2 regions of the Paenibacillus sp. JZ16 genome follow, and region 2 is predicted to be linked to the other one. Evidence: a T-box and tRNA genes for the amino acid it is inferred to sense, from the RefSeq annotation. Region 2 holds a T-box; the other holds one or more tRNA genes.
What was found. A T-box is a leader RNA that pairs with one kind of tRNA and senses whether it is charged. The one in region 2 lies ahead of BJP58_RS27840 (valine--tRNA ligase), so its partner is inferred to be a tRNA-Val.
Positions count from the first base shown of each region.

Region 1: it encodes a tRNA-Val, which carries the amino acid that the T-box ahead of BJP58_RS27840 (valine--tRNA ligase) is inferred to sense. The anticodon was not compared.

Region 1 is NZ_CP017659.1:6,665,740-6,676,011, reverse strand. It holds gene gndA (NADP-dependent phosphogluconate dehydrogenase) at 1-401, opposite strand, end outside; gene BJP58_RS29825 (hypothetical protein) at 594-1,190, opposite strand; gene BJP58_RS29820 (YktB family protein) at 1,455-2,078, shown strand; gene BJP58_RS29815 (aminotransferase class I/II-fold pyridoxal phosphate-dependent enzyme) at 2,453-3,928, shown strand; gene BJP58_RS29810 (DUF1292 domain-containing protein) at 3,995-4,318, opposite strand; gene BJP58_RS29805 (stalk domain-containing protein) at 4,414-4,968, opposite strand; gene BJP58_RS29800 (MBL fold metallo-hydrolase) at 5,219-5,956, shown strand; gene BJP58_RS29795 (DUF3892 domain-containing protein) at 6,019-6,252, shown strand; gene BJP58_RS29790 (GNAT family N-acetyltransferase) at 6,341-6,784, opposite strand; gene BJP58_RS29785 (hypothetical protein) at 7,136-7,399, opposite strand; tRNA gene BJP58_RS29780 (tRNA-Val) at 7,535-7,607, shown strand; gene BJP58_RS29775 (cyclic lactone autoinducer peptide) at 7,766-7,906, opposite strand; gene BJP58_RS29770 (accessory gene regulator ArgB-like protein) at 7,890-8,417, opposite strand; gene BJP58_RS29765 (hypothetical protein) at 8,374-9,051, opposite strand; gene BJP58_RS29760 (hypothetical protein) at 10,037-10,272, opposite strand, start outside.
Region 2 is NZ_CP017659.1:6,230,005-6,240,276, forward strand. It holds gene ccsA (cytochrome c biogenesis protein CcsA) at 1-261, shown strand, start outside; gene BJP58_RS27805 (precorrin-2 dehydrogenase/sirohydrochlorin ferrochelatase family protein) at 270-929, shown strand; gene hemC (hydroxymethylbilane synthase) at 933-1,889, shown strand; gene cobA (uroporphyrinogen-III C-methyltransferase) at 1,894-3,450, shown strand; gene hemB (porphobilinogen synthase) at 3,506-4,504, shown strand; gene hemL (glutamate-1-semialdehyde 2,1-aminomutase) at 4,541-5,836, shown strand; gene BJP58_RS27830 (RluA family pseudouridine synthase) at 5,833-6,741, shown strand; gene BJP58_RS27835 (LysM peptidoglycan-binding domain-containing protein) at 6,905-8,266, shown strand; T-box leader at 8,520-8,818, shown strand; gene BJP58_RS27840 (valine--tRNA ligase) at 8,930-10,272, shown strand, end outside.

The DNA.
Region 1 (10,272 bases), 440 kb from region 2:
GCGCCTTCTTCGCCGCCGGAAACCCCAGCACCGATAAAATTAAAGCCTTTTTCAGCCAGTTCTTTGCTGCGGCGCTGTGTATCAGGGAAATAAGCGTTACCGCCGTCGATGATGATATCGCCTTTGTCCAAATGTGGAATCAGCTGTTCAATCGTAGCATCCGTAGCTTGTCCCGCTTGTACCATGATCAGGATTTTACGAGGAGTTTCAAGGGAATCCACGAATTCTTCGATCGAGAACGTCCCCTTCACTTGCTTGCCTTCGGTTTCCTTCAGCATATCTTCCGTTTTTTGCGGAGAGCGGTTATATACGGAAACGGTGAAGCCTTTGCTTTCGATGTTCAGGGCCAGGTTTTTTCCCATTACAGCAAGGCCAATCACACCGATTTGTTGTTTTGACATCTGGTTCTCCATCCTTTGCTCCAATATATTTTTAAACAACCCATCCCTATCCGAGATGATTTGCAATAATCTTATATTAACGTTTTTCATTTGACAAGTGAACCCCTGTCACAAAATCAGAACACGCGCGAAAACACCCCTTCTGTTTCGGAGTGTTGTTCGTGCTTTAAACTTGTATCCGGGTTGAAGTCATTACCACTCCAGCCTCATCAGCTCCAAGGAAAGCTCACGGAGTCTTTGCTTGCAAGCCGAAATTTTGTCTTCGTCTCCCTCTTGCAGCGCCGCATGGAGCTTCTCAAGCTCATCATCGGTTTCCAGTCTCGACAGCAGCAATCGCTGTTCCCCTACATCCGATTCAAACAGCCGCAGCATTTCCTGCTCCGTCATCGGCGTCCCCTTCTGAAACAGCACCCGCTGCCGGTAACCGGATATTTCCACAAGCCTTATGACCTCACCAAACAAAATATTCTCGATCAAAATTTGCCGGTCCTTGAAACGTTTGACGACAGCATGGCCACGGGTATTCTCGATCAATTTCTCCATCCATTCCGCGAGTTTGGGATCACGAATCATATAATCGCCTACCAGTTTAAAACCGCTTCCTGTTCGTTGAAACCGCAGCTTTACCAGCTTGCGACCTGTTCGGATTGAAATGACAAACTGCGTATCATTCTCGCTCCAATAAAGCGAATATCCTTCCTGGATCAATTCCTTGATTAGGTCCTGGATATGCCGGCGATCAAACCGGAGCTCCAGGTTGCAATACTCCACTTCCTCGCTCTTATTCACGGCACTCCCTCCTCCGGTTTACTACCGATCATTAAACGGCGGTGAAGATTTCCCCCATGGCTGCTTTTGATGTTGTCTTATCTATATCTTATACTCCATCTTATGTAACGGTAACTTGGTTTATTGACTATTTTTAACCCGCATGAACATACGGTGAAGCTTTTCTGGGCAATGCGTGATGTCCATTCGCCTTATGGTATAATAAGTTATCCAAAAACCGAGTTTAGTAAATATATCATCAACAACAGGGAGGCCATCACATCCATGACGGTTACCGGATTTACAGATCAAGACTTCGACGTATTCTCCGTTCCCGGGCTTGAAGCCCGTATGGAGGTTCTCATTGAACGGGTAAGACCCAAGCTGGAGGCGTTAGGGGCTGAGTTGGCACCTTATGTATCGGCATTGGCTGGGGAAGAAATGTTTGTGCATGTGGCGAAGCATGCAAGACGCACTGTCAATCCTCCCATTGACACCTGGGTCGCTTGGGCTGCCAGCAAACGCGGCTACAAAGCACTGCCTCATTTTGAGGTGGGCATGTTCGGAACCCATCTGTTTGTCATCTTCGCGATTATTTACGAAAGCCCCAACAAGACCGTGTTTGCCGGCAACCTGGAAGCCAAGCTGAAGAAAACAGCGAAGGCACTGCCTAAAAATTTTTACTGGTCCATGGATCACATGAACCCGTCTGGCACCCCTCATCAGGATATGAGCGAGGAGGATTTCACGCGCCTGATTGAGAAACTGAAGCAGGTGAAAAAGGCTGAGGTCATGTGCGGACTGCGCATCCCGCGCGAGGAAGCCGTCAAGCTTGAAGGGGACAAGCTGGTGCAAAAAGTGCAGGAGACGTTTGAGGCGCTGCTGCCGCTTTATAAAATGGCGTTTTAATGAGCATGATATATTGATGTAAAGGGCTGCTGTTGCAGCTCTTTTTTTAAGATTATAGAATTTATAAATTTTCTGCGAAGCTGAACAATTCCATAATCGGAAGAAAAACTTCCTTTAACCGCGATCTGTCTTCTGAGAAAGTACGTCGATAGACGTTTTTTTTATGGATGATATTTTAATGAAGGAACGATGAAGATCTTTGTTGCTCCTCCTTAATATGTCTAAAGTTTGAAGCGTTATGGGACATAGCAAAAAAAGCCGTTTAATCTCCTTGCATTCCCCCCCTATTTTGCTATACTCAATTTTGTTTATATAAAAACAGAAATCAACAAATCATAACAAAATAAACATAAGGAAAGGTTGTGACAACGTCCATGGACCATAGTCGTACACCGCTCTTCACCGCACTTAAAGAACATGCGGCCAAAAACCCCGTGCAATTTCACATTCCGGGACATAAGAAGGGCCTCGGCACCGACGCCGAATTTCGGGAATTTATAGGGGATAACGCCTTTTCTATAGATTTGATTAATATTGCGCCGCTGGATGATTTGCATCAGCCTACAGGCGTCATCGAGGAAGCCCAAAAGCTGGCCGCCGACGCATTCGGTGCCGATCACACCTACTTCAGTGTCCAAGGGACAAGCGGAGCGATCATGACCATGATCATGTCGGTATGTTCGCCTGGCGATAAAATCATCGTACCGCGCAACGTCCATAAATCCGTGCTCTCCGCCATCATTTTCACCGGGGCCAAGCCTGTATTCGTATCGCCTGCCCAGGATTCCAATGTGGGAATCGATCACGGAATCACCATCAGCTCGGTTCGGAAGGCATTAAAACGTCACCCTGACGCCAAAGCCGTACTGGTCATTAACCCGACATATTTCGGGGTAAGCGCCAATCTGAAGGAAATCGTGGATTTGGCTCACAGCTACAATGTGCCCGTTCTCGTGGATGAGGCGCACGGTGTATTGATCCATTTTCATGAAGAGCTCCCGATGTCGGCCATGGAAGCGGGGGCCGATATGGCTGCGACCAGCGTCCACAAACTCGGCGGCTCGATGACGCAGAGTTCCGTGCTGAACGTGAATACCAAGAACGGATACATCAATCCTTATCGCGTACAGACGATTATCAGCATGCTGACCACAACCTCCACCTCTTACATCCTGCTGGCATCGCTTGATACTTCACGCCGCAGTTTGGCGCTCCATGGACGCGAAATGGCTGCAAGGACGATTGAGTTGGCCCAATATGCACGTGATGAAGTCAACAAAATCGAAGGTTTGTACAGCTTTGGAAAAGAAATATTAGGCGGGGAGGCGACGCACTCCTATGATCCAACCAAATTGACGATCCATGTGCGCCACCTCGGCATTACGGGATATGAAACCGAGAACTGGCTGCGGGATCACTACAATATTGAGGTGGAGCTCAGTGATATGTACAATATTCTGTGCCTCATTACACCGGGGGACAATCGGGAGACCATCGATATTTTGCTGACAGCGCTCCGCGAGCTTTCCAATCAATACATGCATGTGAATGAGATTAACGAGCTGGTTGTGAAAACTCCGGAAATTCCGCAGTTGTCGCTGATCCCTCGCGATGCATTTTACGGAGATACGGAAGTTGTGCCTTTCAAGGAATCGGCAGGACGCATTATTGCCGAATTCATCTATGTCTACCCGCCAGGGATTCCGATCCTGCTTCCGGGCGAAGTCATTTCCCAGGAAAACATCGATTACATTATCGATCATGTCGAGGTAGGCCTTCCGGTTAAAGGCCCCGAGGATCGCAGCATCCAAAATGTTAAAGTCATCGTGGAAACGGACCCTATATTCTAAAATGTCAGCTGTAAACACAATAAACCCGGTGCGAGAGGTTCGCACCGGGTTTATTGCTTTGGAGTCTTATTCCTGGTTTGCAGCAGCGACCAGTTCGTTGTAAACCGCCTCTACTTCATTCCATTCTTCTTCGTCCTCAATATTGTAAAGAACCATTTCCTCGTTCTCTTCTTCCATACGTAGAATGACGCCGTCCGCTTCCGGATTTTCGCGTTCAAGCAAAAGCGCGTAAAGTTTCTCGCCGACATCAAATGTCTCCACAAGAACCATCTCTACTTCTTTTCCTTCTTCATCCGTCAATGTCAGCACAAACTCTTCGTGTTCGTGGTCGTGGTCATGATCGTGACCGCAGCCGCAAGCATCTCCGTGTTCATGTTTGTGTTCACTCATTGAAAAAACCTCACTTCGGTTAAATTATCATACTTTCGTATCGTATCACGGATAGCTTCCTCAGGTCAATTTCTACCAGGGCGCCAAAAGGCCTGTCAATTGAGCGTTGTAATGACCTTTTCGGCAATTTTCACAAAATCCGAATCCGCTTTTACTTTCACGTAAAAACCAACCGAATACTTACCTGTTGTTTTAAAATCGTACGTGAAATCATAGGTTCGGAACCAAAAATTATCCTTACGGTCCTTCACAACCTCGGATTGAATATCCTTGATATTGCCCGAGGGATCCTCAATCGCTACTTTCACTGAATGAATTTCGGTGTTTAAGCTGTCGACCTGGCTAAAAACATTGAATTTCAACTTCCCCTTGTTCACGTTGCCGAATACAGTATCTCCTTTAAACAGAAAAATATGCACGTTCGGCTTGATGACTTGAACTTGTCCATTCGCGGGATTCCAATCCACAGCCCCATCAAATTCCCGAACCGGTACATACGTTTTGCCATCAATTAAATATCCGCCATCCTTCAATTCATGACCGTTCAGCCAAACACGGACACGTTCATTGACGGAATCTGCAAACAAAAGGGTGCTGCCACCCATTAAAGAGAGCACTAGCATACATGCCATCACTTTTTTCCATTTCATAATAATCATTTCCCTCCATTGGCTCATCTTGTTGTTATATGTGTATACTACATGTCAAAAAACAAGTTGCGGACAATTTTGCACTTTGTGGTAAAATTTTTTCCCCTTGCTTTAAGCTGGGCTTATCACAAATTATACTGCATTCCAGGCCCGATTCGATCATATAATCCGTGTAAATCGACATGGAATTCGTTAAAATATACATTAGCATACGGGGACTACACATCATATCATCAGGAGGTTTCATCCATTGACACTAAAATTGCAAATGCTTGGCACCGGCAGTGCGTTTGCCAAGAACTACTATAACAATAACGCACTGATCCATGACGGAAATTTCACACTTCTCATCGACTGCGGCATTACAGCTCCTCTAGCGCTTCATCAGCTGAATAAGACGTTTAACGATATGGATGCTGTGCTTATCACTCACATTCATGCTGACCATGTAGGCGGACTTGAGGAGCTGGCTTTTATTATGAAAATGAAATACAACCGTAAGCTCCCACTCTATATTGCCGAGACGCTGGTGGAACCGATATGGGAGCACACCCTCAAAGGCGGCTTATATCAACAGGGACATATCTCCTCCCTGCATGATGTATTTGACGTACACCCTCTGAAACCGGGAGTGAAGACCAATATTTCATCCGGCATCTCGGTAGAACTGATTCATACGCAGCATATTCCCGGCAAGGACAGCTATTCGCTTTATCTAAATGATCGGATTTTTTACAGTGCTGACATGGTATTCGACCCTATACTGCTCAACCAATTGGTGAATGAGCGGGATTGTGAAGTGATTCTGCATGAATGTCAGCTACAAGGTCCCGGCGAGGTTCATACGACACTGGATGAGCTGCTTAGCCTCCCACAAGAAATTCAGGAGCGCACCTATCTCATGCATTACAGCGATGAGGTCGAAGCTTTCATTGGCAAGACCGGCATCATGGAATTTGTGGAGCAGCAGCGGGTATACGAATTGTAGTTCAGTATAGATGAATAGTTTATGAGGTTTCCCGGGAACACTAATGCCGGGAGGCGATTCATATGGATAATACACAACAAGAAGTCATAGGCGTCCGTAAAAACGGAGATGGCGACATCATCGAACTTAAGCTGGATAACGGCAGTGTCGTTGACTACAAGACAGCACAACAAATGGCCAAGAATAAAGAAATCAAAAACTTGAACGTATTCCGAGGGCGTGACGGTGACGAACATCTTCGCTCCAATGCGGATGGCGATCCCAGCAACAACCTGGACAATTTGCCAAACTTTTAAAATCATGACTAAAAAGACCTCGAGTTTATTCTCGGGGTCTCTTCTTTTTAAACAGTGCGGATCATTGGCACCATATATGGTAAGAAGCCTACAGTTCTTTTTTCATACGAACGTGGGGAATGCCCGCATCATCAAACGGCTCGTCCGAAATGGTCTCATACCCAAGCTTGCGATAAAATGCCTCCGCTTGAACCTGTGCATCCAGTACAGAATACTGCAGCTTCAATTCACGCGCCTGCGCTTCCAATGCCATCATCAGCACGCGGCCAATCCCTTTGGAACGGAAGGGCTTACGAACCGCAATTCGCTGCATTTTGGCGGAATCTTTATTGTAATAGGTGATACGTCCGGTTGCCGCGTACTGTCCCTCCGATTTGATCAGGACATGAAACGCATCGGAGTCCAGACGATCGTACTCATCAATCTCCAGGTCAATCGGCACCTTCTGTTCAAGCACGAAAACATCCTTCCGGATATCCAACGCCTGCTGCAATTGCTCTTCGGTTGATACATTTATGATTTCTGCTGCCATTTCAACACCTCTTTATGTAGAATCAATTCCTAAGTGATATCGCAGATCGAGATATTATACAAAATAATCGTTTTCCTGTATAGTATAAACTAACGTTTTCTTGAAAGGAGCATGGCCTTTATGGGCATGGGAGCCACGATATTTTGGGCTATTATCATCTCAGCCGTTATCATCTACCCTATCTTTTGGGCGATTAAAAAAGGTTATTCCCGCAAATGGGATGAGGAATAACATCGGCCGTTTTACAGCAAACCGCCAGCCTGCCAGCCGACGGTTTGCACTGCTCGTTGTTCGAGCAGTGGATACAGACATTCTTAGGACTGATCTGATACGGATCGTTGCTGCACCCCCTTATGGTTGGAGATCACGTAATGTGTCCACCGAATCCATCGGCGGAACCGGCTCCAGTGCCCCGCTTCCCTGCTTGGAATACACATCCTGATCTACAGAACGGCCGTAAACATCGAGCATTACGGGCGCTGCTGATCCATGGAGCGGCTCCAGCTGCACCGACGTTCTCTCCGGGATACTGCAACCGCTGCCCAGTACAGTTACCCCCAGCAACGAGAGCACCAGTCCGGCTCGTTTGAAATGAAGGGATTTCCCACCTGCCATACCATTCACGCTCCTCCACTAGCAAAATCATGCTGTATTTAGTCTGAACCGGAATGTGATTTTTTATAACGAGAAAACCATTGACAGTCGCATTGTCTGCTGGTAATATATGAATTACCTTTTTAAATATTTCATGATCTGTTAGCTCAGCTGGGAGAGCACTATCTTGACAGGGTAGGGGTCAGTGGTTCGAGCCCACTACAGATCATAACCGAAAACCCTTGATGCCATTGGCATCAAGGGTTTTTTCTTTTTTCCTTCTTTAGACTAGCTAGCTGAATTTCACCGGAAACCATAACCTACATATTCATCTTTATTTATACCATCATTTTTAAGTACCCCAGTCCCCTTTCGAAGGATCAAGACTTACTTTAACAGTTCTTCCGGCGTCTCTCCGCTATATACAAAAACGGGACTTGCAGTATTAACTACAAAAACAGCTACCAACGTCAGAGCAGATGCGATAAACGAAAACAACCGATGTCTAATCCTATGGATCCATAACATGAGCTTGTCCTCCTTTCCAGCGTATTAAACTGATAGCCTGGACCAAAAATATGACAGCCAATGTTGGGGACTGGAGTCCAAAGTTAAACATAACGATGAAACAGCTAATCAAGCGAAGTTTTACGTAATGTTTCCTCGGTATACGGGACTGCTTCTCAATTCGGCTGGGAGCGAACAGCATCACCAGCAACAGACTGAGAGCAGTAATTACGAGAATGCTTGCATTCCCCATATCCGCAAAAGACACCAGAGTGAATAGCGCTGTCGTGAATGCAATACAGCCTGCCCCCGTCTTAAGATGATATCCTCCGGAAAATTGCCTTAGTACCGCAAAACCCACCAAGGCTATCACAGCCTGCTTCATGTTACCTGTAAAAATAGAGATAAGCAGCGTGAAGACCACAATACATAATACGTTTAAAATGATGGTGATCGCATGTTTCAGAACAGAAACAGAGGACTTATGGTCAGGTACCTGGCGTTTGATCCCCTCCGCTATCCACTTTGACAAGCCTTCTATGATCATAAGATTCCCGCTCCTCTGTATTGATGGCATAATACAAGAAGATTCCAAATGTTATTCCAAAGAAGAGAAGGTGCAGCCATAAACGATTAAGGTAAAATAGAATTGCAATTAATATCAACACCACGATAATCAACGTGATCAATAGAACATGTTCAAATTTAATGCGCAGCTTTTCCAGATCGTACTTAAACCCAATACCAAACCTGTACATAACCCAGGATATCAATAGTCCTGTCGCACCTGAGAGGATTTGAAGAATATAACCATTGGCATGATCGGTCTGAATGGAGTCGATTGATCCGAATATCGTTGTCAGATATGCCGTTTGAATTAACGCATAAAACATATAACCCAGAATGGTGCAGATCGCCGACCAGATAACCGGGATCTTAATAATGGCTGAGAATAAGAAAACGAAGATTAACACGGTAATGAGAGGGGCTAGAAAATCCAATTGAAGTTCGTTGCGCATGATGAAACTTTGTAAGTTGGCAAGGATCATGACAATCAACGCCTGCCATATGTACTCTGTCGTCTTGAATCTAAGCAATGTCATGATTAGCGAATAAATAGCCAGTGTTTCAAATGTTGAAAACAACATAAACCAAATAACTTCCATTCAAAGATTTCCTCCCTACACCATAAGAAATGGTTAAAATGTGTACTACGCCAATTCTCGATTTATCCTGATTACATTGATGGTTATAACGTCCATAAATAAACGGTATACCGACAACAGACCCTCAGTTTCTATCGAGTCGTCCTAAATGATGCGTGTTCTTGAGGTCAATTCCGATGGCGCCTGCCACTTCTTATATGTCTGGAAACTGTGATGGAAAATGCAAAAACATTAACGTCGTGTATGTCTCCGGATTGGCCCAAAAATTCTAAAAAAGAACAGCTTAGAACTTCTTATACACCAATACGAAATTAAATCGCTGCACCGTCCAATCCATATACCAAACGAAAATCAAGCACTAGTTATCAAGAATCCACGACCTTGCGAAAATGACTAAGCCAGAATACTCAGTTCCTCTATATTAACATCCTGACATCATCTAAGTTGATTATATAAGGCCCGGAAGGCATAACAACAGGTAATTAAATACATAAGTGGGGGAATCCATCATGGATCTATGAAGTGAAGAGTGAATTAGGAAGTTAATTTGCTATATCTCTATTATATACGAACCTACGTTCCTGTTCAAGCATTTACAATCTAAAAAATGAAAGAAGAGGCATCCATCTCGGGTGCCTTTCCTAAGGAGAATATAACATTGCGAAACAAGACTTTATTATGCCTAATCGTTCTTTTACTAACATTCGGACCACATACAACCTACGGGGAAGACAACAGCTCGCTCAACCAAGAAACAATAAATCGATTACGGGAAACCTATAATTTGGAAGCACCCGGGCCTCCATCCATGCTATCCGGGTGGAGCGAAGGAGACTGGGGAATTAGTCTTGATCCTTCCTCTCTGCCCGATCTAATTCACATAACCCTGCACCCGGTATGGTTCTTTACCCGGCAGCTGGTCCATATTTTATCCTCTTAGCGTAATCCGCTTCATCTTCCCCTCCTCTTCCTGTCATTCCCCGATTCACTTATACAGCTTGGTCCATGCCAATCCATTCGCAACGAGCAGCATGAGGATATATGCTAACATGCCATAGGGAAGCATGCTGCTTGCATAATGCAAACCGCATAATCCGCCCACTACAATGAAGAAAAGCAGCACCCACCAGCCGTCTTTCTGCTGAGCCATATTAAACGCCTGAGAGAACGGTGGAGTGCGCAGAATTGCCTTGGCTGATAAAGGAATCAACACCAAGCCGG
Region 2 (10,272 bases):
GGGACGATTATTCTGGTCATGTCGCTCATCTTGGCCGTGATGTCGGTGGCCATGGCTGGACGGTGGACCCTGTTCTTGGACATCAAAGTCATGTCTACCATGACGGCTCTTGCGATGTATTTGGTTTATTTCATCAAACGTCGCTTGTGGAGAAGGTCCGGCAGGGAAGCGGCCATATGGGCTTTAATCGGGTATGGGTTCATTATTCTGAATTTCTTTCTTAATACGTGGTCCGCTTTCCATAGTTGGTCAGGAGTGTGATGGCAAGAATGGCCTATGATGATCATTATGTACCCGTAATGCTGAATTGCAGGGGACGTTTATGCTTGATTGTCGGCGGCGGCACGGTGGCGGAACGTAAAGCCGTCACCCTACTGAATGCCGGGGCAGTCGTACATATTGTAAGTCCCTTATTACGAAGCGAGAAACTTCAACGTTTAGAGAGCGAGAAGACTCTTCGATGGACGAAGCGGAAGTATCAATCAGACGATCTGATAGGCGCGTTTATGGTCCATGCGGCAACGGATGACAGCAAGCTGAATCTGCAAATAGCGGAGGATGCCGATCGCCTTGGCATACTGGTTAACGTGGCCAGCAACGGCGAGGCCGGAACGTTTATCAACCCGACGGTGCTGCGACGGGGAAGGCTTACGCTGGCTGTATCCACATCAGGAGCAGGGCCGATGGCCGCACGCGAGATCCGCGACGAGCTCGAAGACCAGTTCGGGCCTGAGTATGAGGACTATTTGGATTTTTTATATAGGATGCGTTCGATGATCAGGGAAGAGGTGGAGTCCGCTGACGCACGCAGGCGGCTTTTGCACAAGGCATACCGCATGGATATGCTCGGAGAGATTCGCCGCGGAGGTTATGAGCCCTGGAGTGCGGACAAGATCAAGCAGTGGATTGCGAATAATCAGGAGGAATGAAAGATGCGTACAATCGTAGTTGGCAGTAGACAAAGTGCTCTGGCACTGACACAGACAGGACAGGTTATTGATGACTTAAAGCGTTTAGCCAAGGAGCACGGTCTGGACTATGACTTCACCGTCAAAAAAATCGTCACGAAGGGCGACCGCATACTGGATGTTACGCTCTCCAAGGTAGGCGGCAAAGGATTGTTTGTCAAAGAAATCGAGCAGGCGATGATGGACGGCGAGATTGATATGGCGGTTCACAGCATGAAGGACATGCCTTCCGTTCTGCCCGAAGGTTTGGTGTCCGGCGCGGTGCCGGCAAGAAAGGATCCTCGTGATTGCCTGATCTCCAAAGAAGGAACAACGCTGGATGGCCTTCCTGCAGGTGCCAAGGTGGGAACAAGCAGTCTGCGCCGGTCCAGTCAGCTCAAGGCCTACCGGCCGGATCTGCAGATCGAATGGATTAGGGGGAATATCGATTCTCGCATTCGCAAAATGGAGGACGGTGAATTTCAGGCCATCATTCTGGCGACCGCCGGTCTTCAGCGTATGGGCTGGGAGGACCGGATCACGTCGTACTTGCCGATTGAAATTAGTCTGCCAGCCGTCGGCCAGGGCGCACTTGGAATTGAATGCCGCGAAAACGATGTAGATCTGCTGCATTTGCTCTCTCTTTATAATGATGAGGTTACTGCACGAACCGTTGCGGCGGAGCGCAAGTTTCTAAGCGAGCTTAACGGAGGATGCCAGGTGCCTATCGGAGCTTACGCCGTCCTCAAGAATGTGGATGCCGGAGATTCCCGCGGAGAACAAAACGTTATACAATTGACAGGAATGGTAGGTTCTCCTGACGGCGAAATCATACTGAAGGAAAGCGCCGAAGGAACCGACCCTGAATCGCTCGGAGTGGAAGTGGCTGAAAAGCTGAAAGCTAAAGGAGCGGAGAAGATACTGGCACAAGTTAGGGGCTGAGGGGATGGCAGGCAAGGTTTATCTGGTGGGAGCAGGACCGGGCGATGCACGCCTGATTACGATTAAAGGCAAGGAATGCATTGAAAAAGCGGATGTCGTGGTGTATGACCGATTAGCTAGTCCACGGCTGCTGCGATGGATGAAACCCGGAGCGGAGAAGGTCTATGTAGGCAAGCTTCCGGATCGGCATACGATGAAACAGGAGCAGATCAATCAGCTGCTGGTTGATTATGCTTTGGAAGGCAAGACAGTTGTCCGTTTAAAGGGCGGCGATCCAACGATCTTCGGAAGAGTGGGTGAAGAAGCGGAGCTGTTATACCGTAATGGCATCATGTACGAAATTGTGCCGGGGATCACCTCGGCGATCAGTGTTCCGGCTTATGCCGGGATTCCCGTGACGCATCGTGACCATGCTTCGTCATTATCGATAATTACCGGCCACGAAAGTCCCGAAAAGCTGGACCGAATGATTCAATGGGACAAGGTTACCAATGCAACGGGAACTTTGATTTTTATGATGGGTGTGGCGAAAATCGGTTATATCAGTCGTCAGCTGATCAAGCACGGCCGACCGCCGGAAACCCCGGTGGCACTTATTAGATGGGGAACCCGGGCAGAGCAGGATACGCTGACGGGGACACTGGCGGACATCGAGGACAGAGTCAAGGCAGCGGATTTTCAGCCGCCTGCGGTTATCGTTGTTGGACAGGTGGTGCTTCAGCGGGAGCACCTGAAGTGGGCGGAACGGCTGCCCCTCTTCGGCAAAAGAATACTGGTCACAAGGACGCGAAGCCAGGCCAGTGCTTTGGTATCCCAAATCGAAGAGCTGGGCGGAGAGCCTTATGAGTTTCCCGTCATCGAAACCGTCATGCCTTCGAAGAGCGAGAGGCTTGCCGGAATTCAACAAGCACTGGACAAGCTGAGTACGTATGACTGGGTATTTTTCACCAGCGTGAACGGAGTCGAATTCTTTTTCCGCCACCTGAAGGAGAACGGTCGCGATATTCGCGCCTTAGCCTCTGCGCGCATCGTCGCGGTTGGCCCCGCAACAGCCCATGCTCTTGGAAAATACGGTGTAGTGGCTGAAGTTATCAAAGAACGTTACCAGGCGGAAGGCCTTATCGATGCTTACGGTTCAGAGCTCCAGCCCGGTCAGCGCGTGCTGCTGCCACGCGGCGATCTGGCACGCAAGTGGCTGCCGGAGAAGCTGACGGAAATGGGACTGAACGTGACGGAAGCCGTGATCTATGAGAATGTGTTGTGCGGCGAGGACGATGATGAGCTGCTGAAGCTGCTTGAAGATGGAGGCATTCACGCCGTTACGTTCACCAGTTCATCTACGGTTACCAATCTGCTGAAGGTGCTGAAGGGGATGGGCGTGGAAGATCCAGTCGAACTGTTGAAAGGTTCGACGATTGCTTGCATCGGACCATTAACCGCGCAGACGGCTGAAGAAGCCGGACTGCACGTATCCCTCCTCGCCGAGGAAGCGACGGTCGACAGTCTGGTTAAGGCCTTATGCATTTGGAACGAGAACGATCCACGCCGTGTTGCGCCATAATATCCATAATCTCTTATATACATGAACGAAATTACATCATTTGGAGGTATACGTCATGAGTTTTCCAATCGTACGCCATCGTCGGCTGCGTCAAAATGCCGGCATTCGCAGCATGGTCCGCGAGACCGTGCTTCATACGGAGGATCTGGTTCAGCCGATCTTCGTGACCTATGGCAATGGTGTGAAATCCGAGATTTCCTCCATGCCAGGCGTCTATCATTTTTCGCTTGACACCTTGAAAGAGGAAGTAGACGAAATCGTAAGTCTAGGCATTCCTGCTGTGCTCCTGTTCGGAATCCCCGAGACGAAAGACAGCGTGGGCACATCCGGTTTCGCGGATGACGGGATTGTCCAAGAGGCTACCCGTCTCATCAAGTCGTGGCATCCCGATCTTCTGGTGATTGCTGATACGTGCCTATGCGAATTTACCGACCACGGCCACTGCGGTATGGTGCATACCTTTGAGCGTGACGGCCACACCTGCGGCGATGTATTAAACGACGAGTCGCTGGAGCTGCTCGTTCGTACAGCGGTTTCCCAGGCCAAAGCTGGAGCCGATATTATTGCACCTTCCAATATGATGGATGGTTTTGTCCAAGCCATTCGTTCCGGTCTTGACGAAGCCGGATTTTATAACGTGCCGATCATGTCTTACTCCGTTAAGTACGCTTCGGCCTTTTACGGACCCTTCCGTGAGGCTGCCGATTCCGCTCCGCAATTCGGCGACCGCAAAACTTATCAGATGGATCCGGCCAATGTGAGAGAGGCGCTTCGCGAGGCGGAGACGGACGTGCTGGAAGGCGCCGATATGCTGATGGTGAAACCGGCTATGGCCTACCTTGATGTTGTCAGATTGCTGAGAGACCAGTTTGATCTGCCAATTGTTGCATACAACGTGAGTGGTGAGTATTCCATGATTAAAGCGGCTGCTCAGCAGGGATGGATCAGTGAGCAGGCGATTGTGATGGAGCTGCTGACCGGGATGAAGCGTGCCGGTGCGGACATTATCATTACGTATTTCTCGAAGGACGCAGCACGCTGGATGCGCAGCTAGTAACCATTAACGATGAAAGAGTTAGGAGTGCATACGATGAGCCAAGATTTGCGAAAAGAAGATTTGTCGCGTTCTGCTTTTGAAGAAGCGAAGTTATATATTCCCGGCGGTGTCAACAGTCCGGTACGTGCGTTTAAGTCTGTTGGACTAACCCCGATTTATATCGATCGCGGAGAAGGCAGCCGGGTATATGATATCGATGGCAACAGCTTTATCGATTATGTCGGTTCCTGGGGGCCGCTGATTATGGGTCACGCGCATCCTGAGGTTGTTGAAGCGCTTCAGGAGACAGCTGCCAAGGGGACCAGCTTCGGTGCTCCAACCCTATTGGAAACGAAGATGGCGAAGCTCGTCTGTGAACGTGTGCCGTCGATCGAGGTGGTGCGGATGGTGAATTCCGGTACGGAAGCAACCATGAGCGCCATTCGTCTAGCGCGCGGATATACAGGACGCAGCAAAATCATTAAATTCGAGGGCTCCTATCATGGCCACGCCGACAGCCTTCTGATCAAAGCGGGATCGGGCATCGCAACGCTTGGACTTCCTGATAGTCCGGGTGTGCCAGAAAGCGTTGCTTCCAACACCATTGCGGTTCCTTATAACGATCTGGAATCGGTACAGCTTGCCTTCGAGCGGTTCGGCGAAGAGATTGCAGCCGTTATTGTTGAGCCCGTGGCAGGCAATATGGGCGTGGTCCCTCCGCAGCCAGGATTCCTGGAAGGTCTTCGCAAGGTCACTTCTGATTATGGCAGCGTGCTTATTTTTGACGAGGTGATGACCGGATTCCGCGTTGATCTGAACTGCGCGCAAGGCCGTTATGGCGTTACACCGGATTTGACATGCTTGGGCAAGGTGATTGGCGGCGGTCTGCCAGTCGGTGCTTATGGAGGCAAGCGTGAGCTGATGGATCAGATTGCTCCGGCAGGACCGATCTATCAAGCAGGAACGTTAAGCGGTAATCCGCTCGCCATGGCGGCTGGTTACACCACCCTGAAGCTGCTGACGCCTGCCGTCTATGAACAGCTCGAGGAGCGGGGAGCCCGTCTTCAGGCAGGATTTGAGCGTAACGCTCAGGAATTCGGTATCCCGCTTACGATTAACCGGATCGGCTCCATGGTATGTCCATTCTTCACGAATACGCCGGTCGTCAATTTTGATACTGCGAAGACTAGTGACCTGGATCGTTTCCGTCGTTATTTTGCAGCGATGGTACAAGAGGGAGTCAGCGTACCTCCTTCCCAGTTCGAGGGCATGTTTATCTCTGGCGCTCATACGGTAGAAGATATCGATGCTACCATTGAAGCCAACTACAACGCCTTCAAAAGCCTATGAGTTACGGGGGAAATTGGAGCAAACGCGGCGAATGGCTGGAGCTGACGCCGGGTAAGGCGCTATTGAGTCTGCCGGATCGGAACGAAGCCGCTGCCAAGTGGCTTATGGAAACGGTCGGTATGCCCGAGAAGCTGTATCGTAAGCTTCGTCATGAACAGGGGATACAATGGAGAGGGGATCGGCTTCGGCTGGTCCTTTTTCCTTATCGGGATTACGGCATCGAACCGAGATGGCAGGAGCTTGATGTATTGTATGAGGACGATTTTTGCCTGGTTGTGAACAAACCGGCCGGTATGGCGGTCCATCCGGACAACGAGAGCCGCGAGACGACCCTGAATCATGCGGTTGCCGCATATTACGAAGCCGAAGGCATCCATACGGCAGTCCGGCATATTCATCGGCTGGATAAGGATACAACAGGTCCCGTACTGTATGCCAAGAACGAATATGCGCAGCTAAAGCTTGACGAGGACATGCGGGAGAAGAAGATCGTCCGGATATACGCGGCTATCGTTCAGGGGAGGGTCTCTCAGGATCTGAAGAGAATCGATCTGCCGATAGGCAAAGACCGCTATCATTCAAGCCGTCGGAGAGTTTCATTAACCGGGCAGGCTGCAATCACGCATATTCTATCATCCGAGGTGTATCCGAAAGCCAGCCTGCTGCAAATTCGACTGGAAACCGGCCGGACGCATCAGATCCGGGTGCATCTAAGTCATATGGGACACCCGCTTCTGGGAGATTCCTTATACGGAGGACCAGGGGCGTTTCCGCGCCAAGCGCTGCATGGCGAACGTCTGCTATTTACTCATCCTTTCTCGGGCGAGGATATTGAGGTGAATGCACCCTGGCCTCTGGATATGTTGGAGTTAAGAGAGCGAATCATAGAGACATCGGACCGGTAAGAAAACTTGCAAGATCCTGAATGAAGCTGTAACTTTCACGCACAATTCGCAAAAAAGTCATGCTCTCCTATTTTCGGCATATAGATAAATTGAGTGGCAAAACTTAGGCTCATGCCGTGATAACAGATCACGGATAGTATATGCCAAAAAGGAGGACATTCCCGTGTTTGACCAGTCCTACGGATTGCGGTTCGATATTTACGAGCGTATTAATTTAACGGAAGATTTGCCGGGAATCGAAGAATTGGAAGAGGCGGAGTTGATCCCGCATATTCAGGTGATCAGTCAGCAGGACCAGGCTACGCTTCGGGGTCATCTGCTTCTTGCAGGCCTGTATAAAGGTGACACCGAAGCAGGAGAGACGGAGCCGCTCGAACACTGGATCCCGGTTGAAATCACGGTCCCGATGAACCGGGTATCATCATTGGATGACATCGCGGTCGAGATCGAGAATTTTGACGTGGATTTGTTATCCAAACGCAGCTTGAACATTACAGGGGTTCTGTCGCTCAAAGGAATTCAGGCGGCGGCTCCGGGAGCCCGTGACCAAGTATGGGCCAATGAGGAATTCACAGTGGTACATGCTCCTGAAGCGACTGATTTGTATTCGAACGGGGAGCAGCAGTTCGCAGCCAACCCGTACGACCAGCTTCATGGCAGCGGAGCTCATACAGACGCTAACTCACCTTCTCCTTCTTACTTCAACGAGGCTCAGACCAGAGCCCAAGAGTTCGGGACGGATGCGCGCACACAGCAGTATCTGGCATCCTGGGCACAGTATGAGAACCAAACACGGGATTCACAGGACTCAGCAGACAGCACCATTAGCATTTCTAATTCGCCTGAAGCTCGGGATACGGTCGAATATGCCTTACATAATGAGACGGAAGCTCAGGCAGCTGAGTCGTCGATTCCAAGTGTATGGCAATTCGAACGGGCTTCGGTCCAGCCCGAGCCGGAGCAAGAAGATCCAGCAGCCGGTTTTCCGGGTGTCATTGAGCGTAAGGGTGAAGAAGTGGAAGCCGTTCCGGTACTGGAATCACCGGAAACGGAGGAAGTGCAGCCTGTTTTTGCTGAGGAAGAATTCCCTTCGGAGGATATGGATGATATAACGGAAGAGGTTTCCATTAAAGCCGAAGAGGTTCCGACCAAGCCGGAGTTAAAGGTGGCCTTCAACACGAAGAACAGCAGCACAACCAGCGCATCGGGCGTAGGCTTCTCTTCGTTGCTTCAATCGAGCAGAACGGTTCAGGATCAGGATCAAGCCGCTCGGGACGAGGAAGAAGAGACGGAGGAATTGGTTGACTCCGCAACGGCCGAGGACGTGGAGTGGAAGAGTCTGTTCCTGGGTAACCGCCGTGAGGAAACGCCTTTCCGCAAGGTCCGGATGTGCATTGTGCAGCGTGAGGAGACACTCGACGTGATTGCCGAGCGTTATCAACTGACGCCGCGAGAGCTTTTGTTATATAACCGCATGTCCGAGCAGAATGTGGAAGAAGGCCAGGTATTATACATTCCCCAGTAATCAGCGGAGGAAGCGATCGCGTAAGAACAAGCAGGTCAAGGTAGGATATCCTTGGCCTGTTTTTTGTGTTTGGCGGGGAGTCGGTTAGAAGAAGAGGGGAGTCGGACGAGCCGGGGCTTCTTTTTACAATGTATTAGCATTAATTTGGATAGACAGGTATGATGTCTAAATCGTTCGGAAACACTCGAAATATTGACTATATGCAACAACCACGGTATATTTGAATAGTATATGTACAGGTATTCCTAAAGCTAGAACAACGTTGAACGGGAAGAGTAGGAAGGTATGGCCTTCAGAGAGCGGAATTGCTATTATGCGCTGTGAGATTCCGCAGGAACCAGCTTGCCGAAGTCGCCCCGGAGTTGCGGACTTGAGATAGAGTAGGATCGATCGCTACCCTGGTTAGAGTTCGCCGGCCGCAGCCGTTATCTGTGTAAAGTGTCGTGCTTGATCGCAGGCCTTTCATGTTCTTCATGGGAGGACTCGATTCATGAATGATTATAAGCACGAAACAAAGGTGGTACCGCGAGAGAACAGTCTTTCGTCCTTTGAGGACGAAGGGCTTTTTTTGTTTCACGCAAACATGGATATCCATTGCCACGCCCGGAGGCTAAAACGTTACGGGTTGGCAAAACTGATTAACAGTATCGGAGGTACGAAAATATGGATCAAAAACAAAACCAATCCCAGTTAGACATGCCGACGACGTATGATCCGAAGGCAGCCGAACAAAAATGGTATCCGTACTGGAAGGAAGGCGGCTTCTTTGAAGCTGGCAAACGACCGGACGCGGAGCCGTATACGATTGTTATTCCTCCACCAAACGTTACGGGAATGCTTCACATCGGCCATGCCCTTGACTTTACGCTGCAGGATATCCTGATTCGCGTAAAGCGGATGCAGGGCTATGATGCGTTGTGGCTGCCGGGTTCTGACCATGCGGGCATCGCCACGCAAACCAAGGTTGAGCAGAAGCTTCGCGAAGAAGGCGTTACCCGCTACGATCTGGGACGTGAAAAATTCCTGGAGAAAGTGTGGGAGTGGAAGGATCTATATGCGAATACGATCCGTGACCAATGGTCCAAGATCGGCCTGTCCCTCGATTACTCCAGAGAGCGTTTCACGCTCGACGAGGGGTTGTCGGAAGCGGTTCGGGAAGTATTCGTCAAGCTCTATGATAAGGGGCTTATATATCGCGGCAAACGCATTATCAACTGGGACCCGGCTGCTCGCACGGCTTTGTCCGATATCGAAGTGGAGTACAAAGAGGTCAACGGCCATTTGTACCACTTGCAATACCCGCTCAAAGACGGCAGCGGCTCCATTACCGTAGCAACCACCCGCCCGGAGACCATGCTTGGCGATACGGCGGTAGCCGTTCATCCGGAAGATGAGCGCTATAAAGACATGATCGGCAAGACATTGGTCCTGCCTATTGTCGGCCGAGAAATTCCGGTTATTGCCGATGAGTACGTGGAGAAGGATTTCGGCAGCGGAGCGGTTAAAATTACGCCGGCCCATGATCCGAATGACTTCGAAATGGGTCTGAGACATGATCTGCCGCAAATCACCGTGATGGATGAATCCGGGACGATGAATGAATTTGCCGGCAAGTACCAGGGTCTTGACCGAGCAGAATGCCGCAAGCAGATCGTAAGCGACATGAAGGAATCGGGCGTGCTGCTTCGCATCGAAGATCATGTTCATCAGGTTGGCCATAGCGAAAGATCCGGCGCCGTTGTCGAGCCGTATCTGTCGACGCAGTGGTTTGTTAAGATGCAGCCGCTTGCGGAAGCAGCCGTTACTGCGCAGAAATCCGGCAAGGGCGTTAATTTCGTGCCTGACCGGTTCGAGAGAACCTACCTGCATTGGATGGAGAATGTGCGCGATTGGTGCATCTCTCGTCAATTGTGGTGGGGCCACCGGATTCCGGCCTGGTATTCCGAATCCACGGGCGAAGTGGTTGTTGCCATGAATGAAGAGGAAGCGCGCGCGAAGCTTGGCAA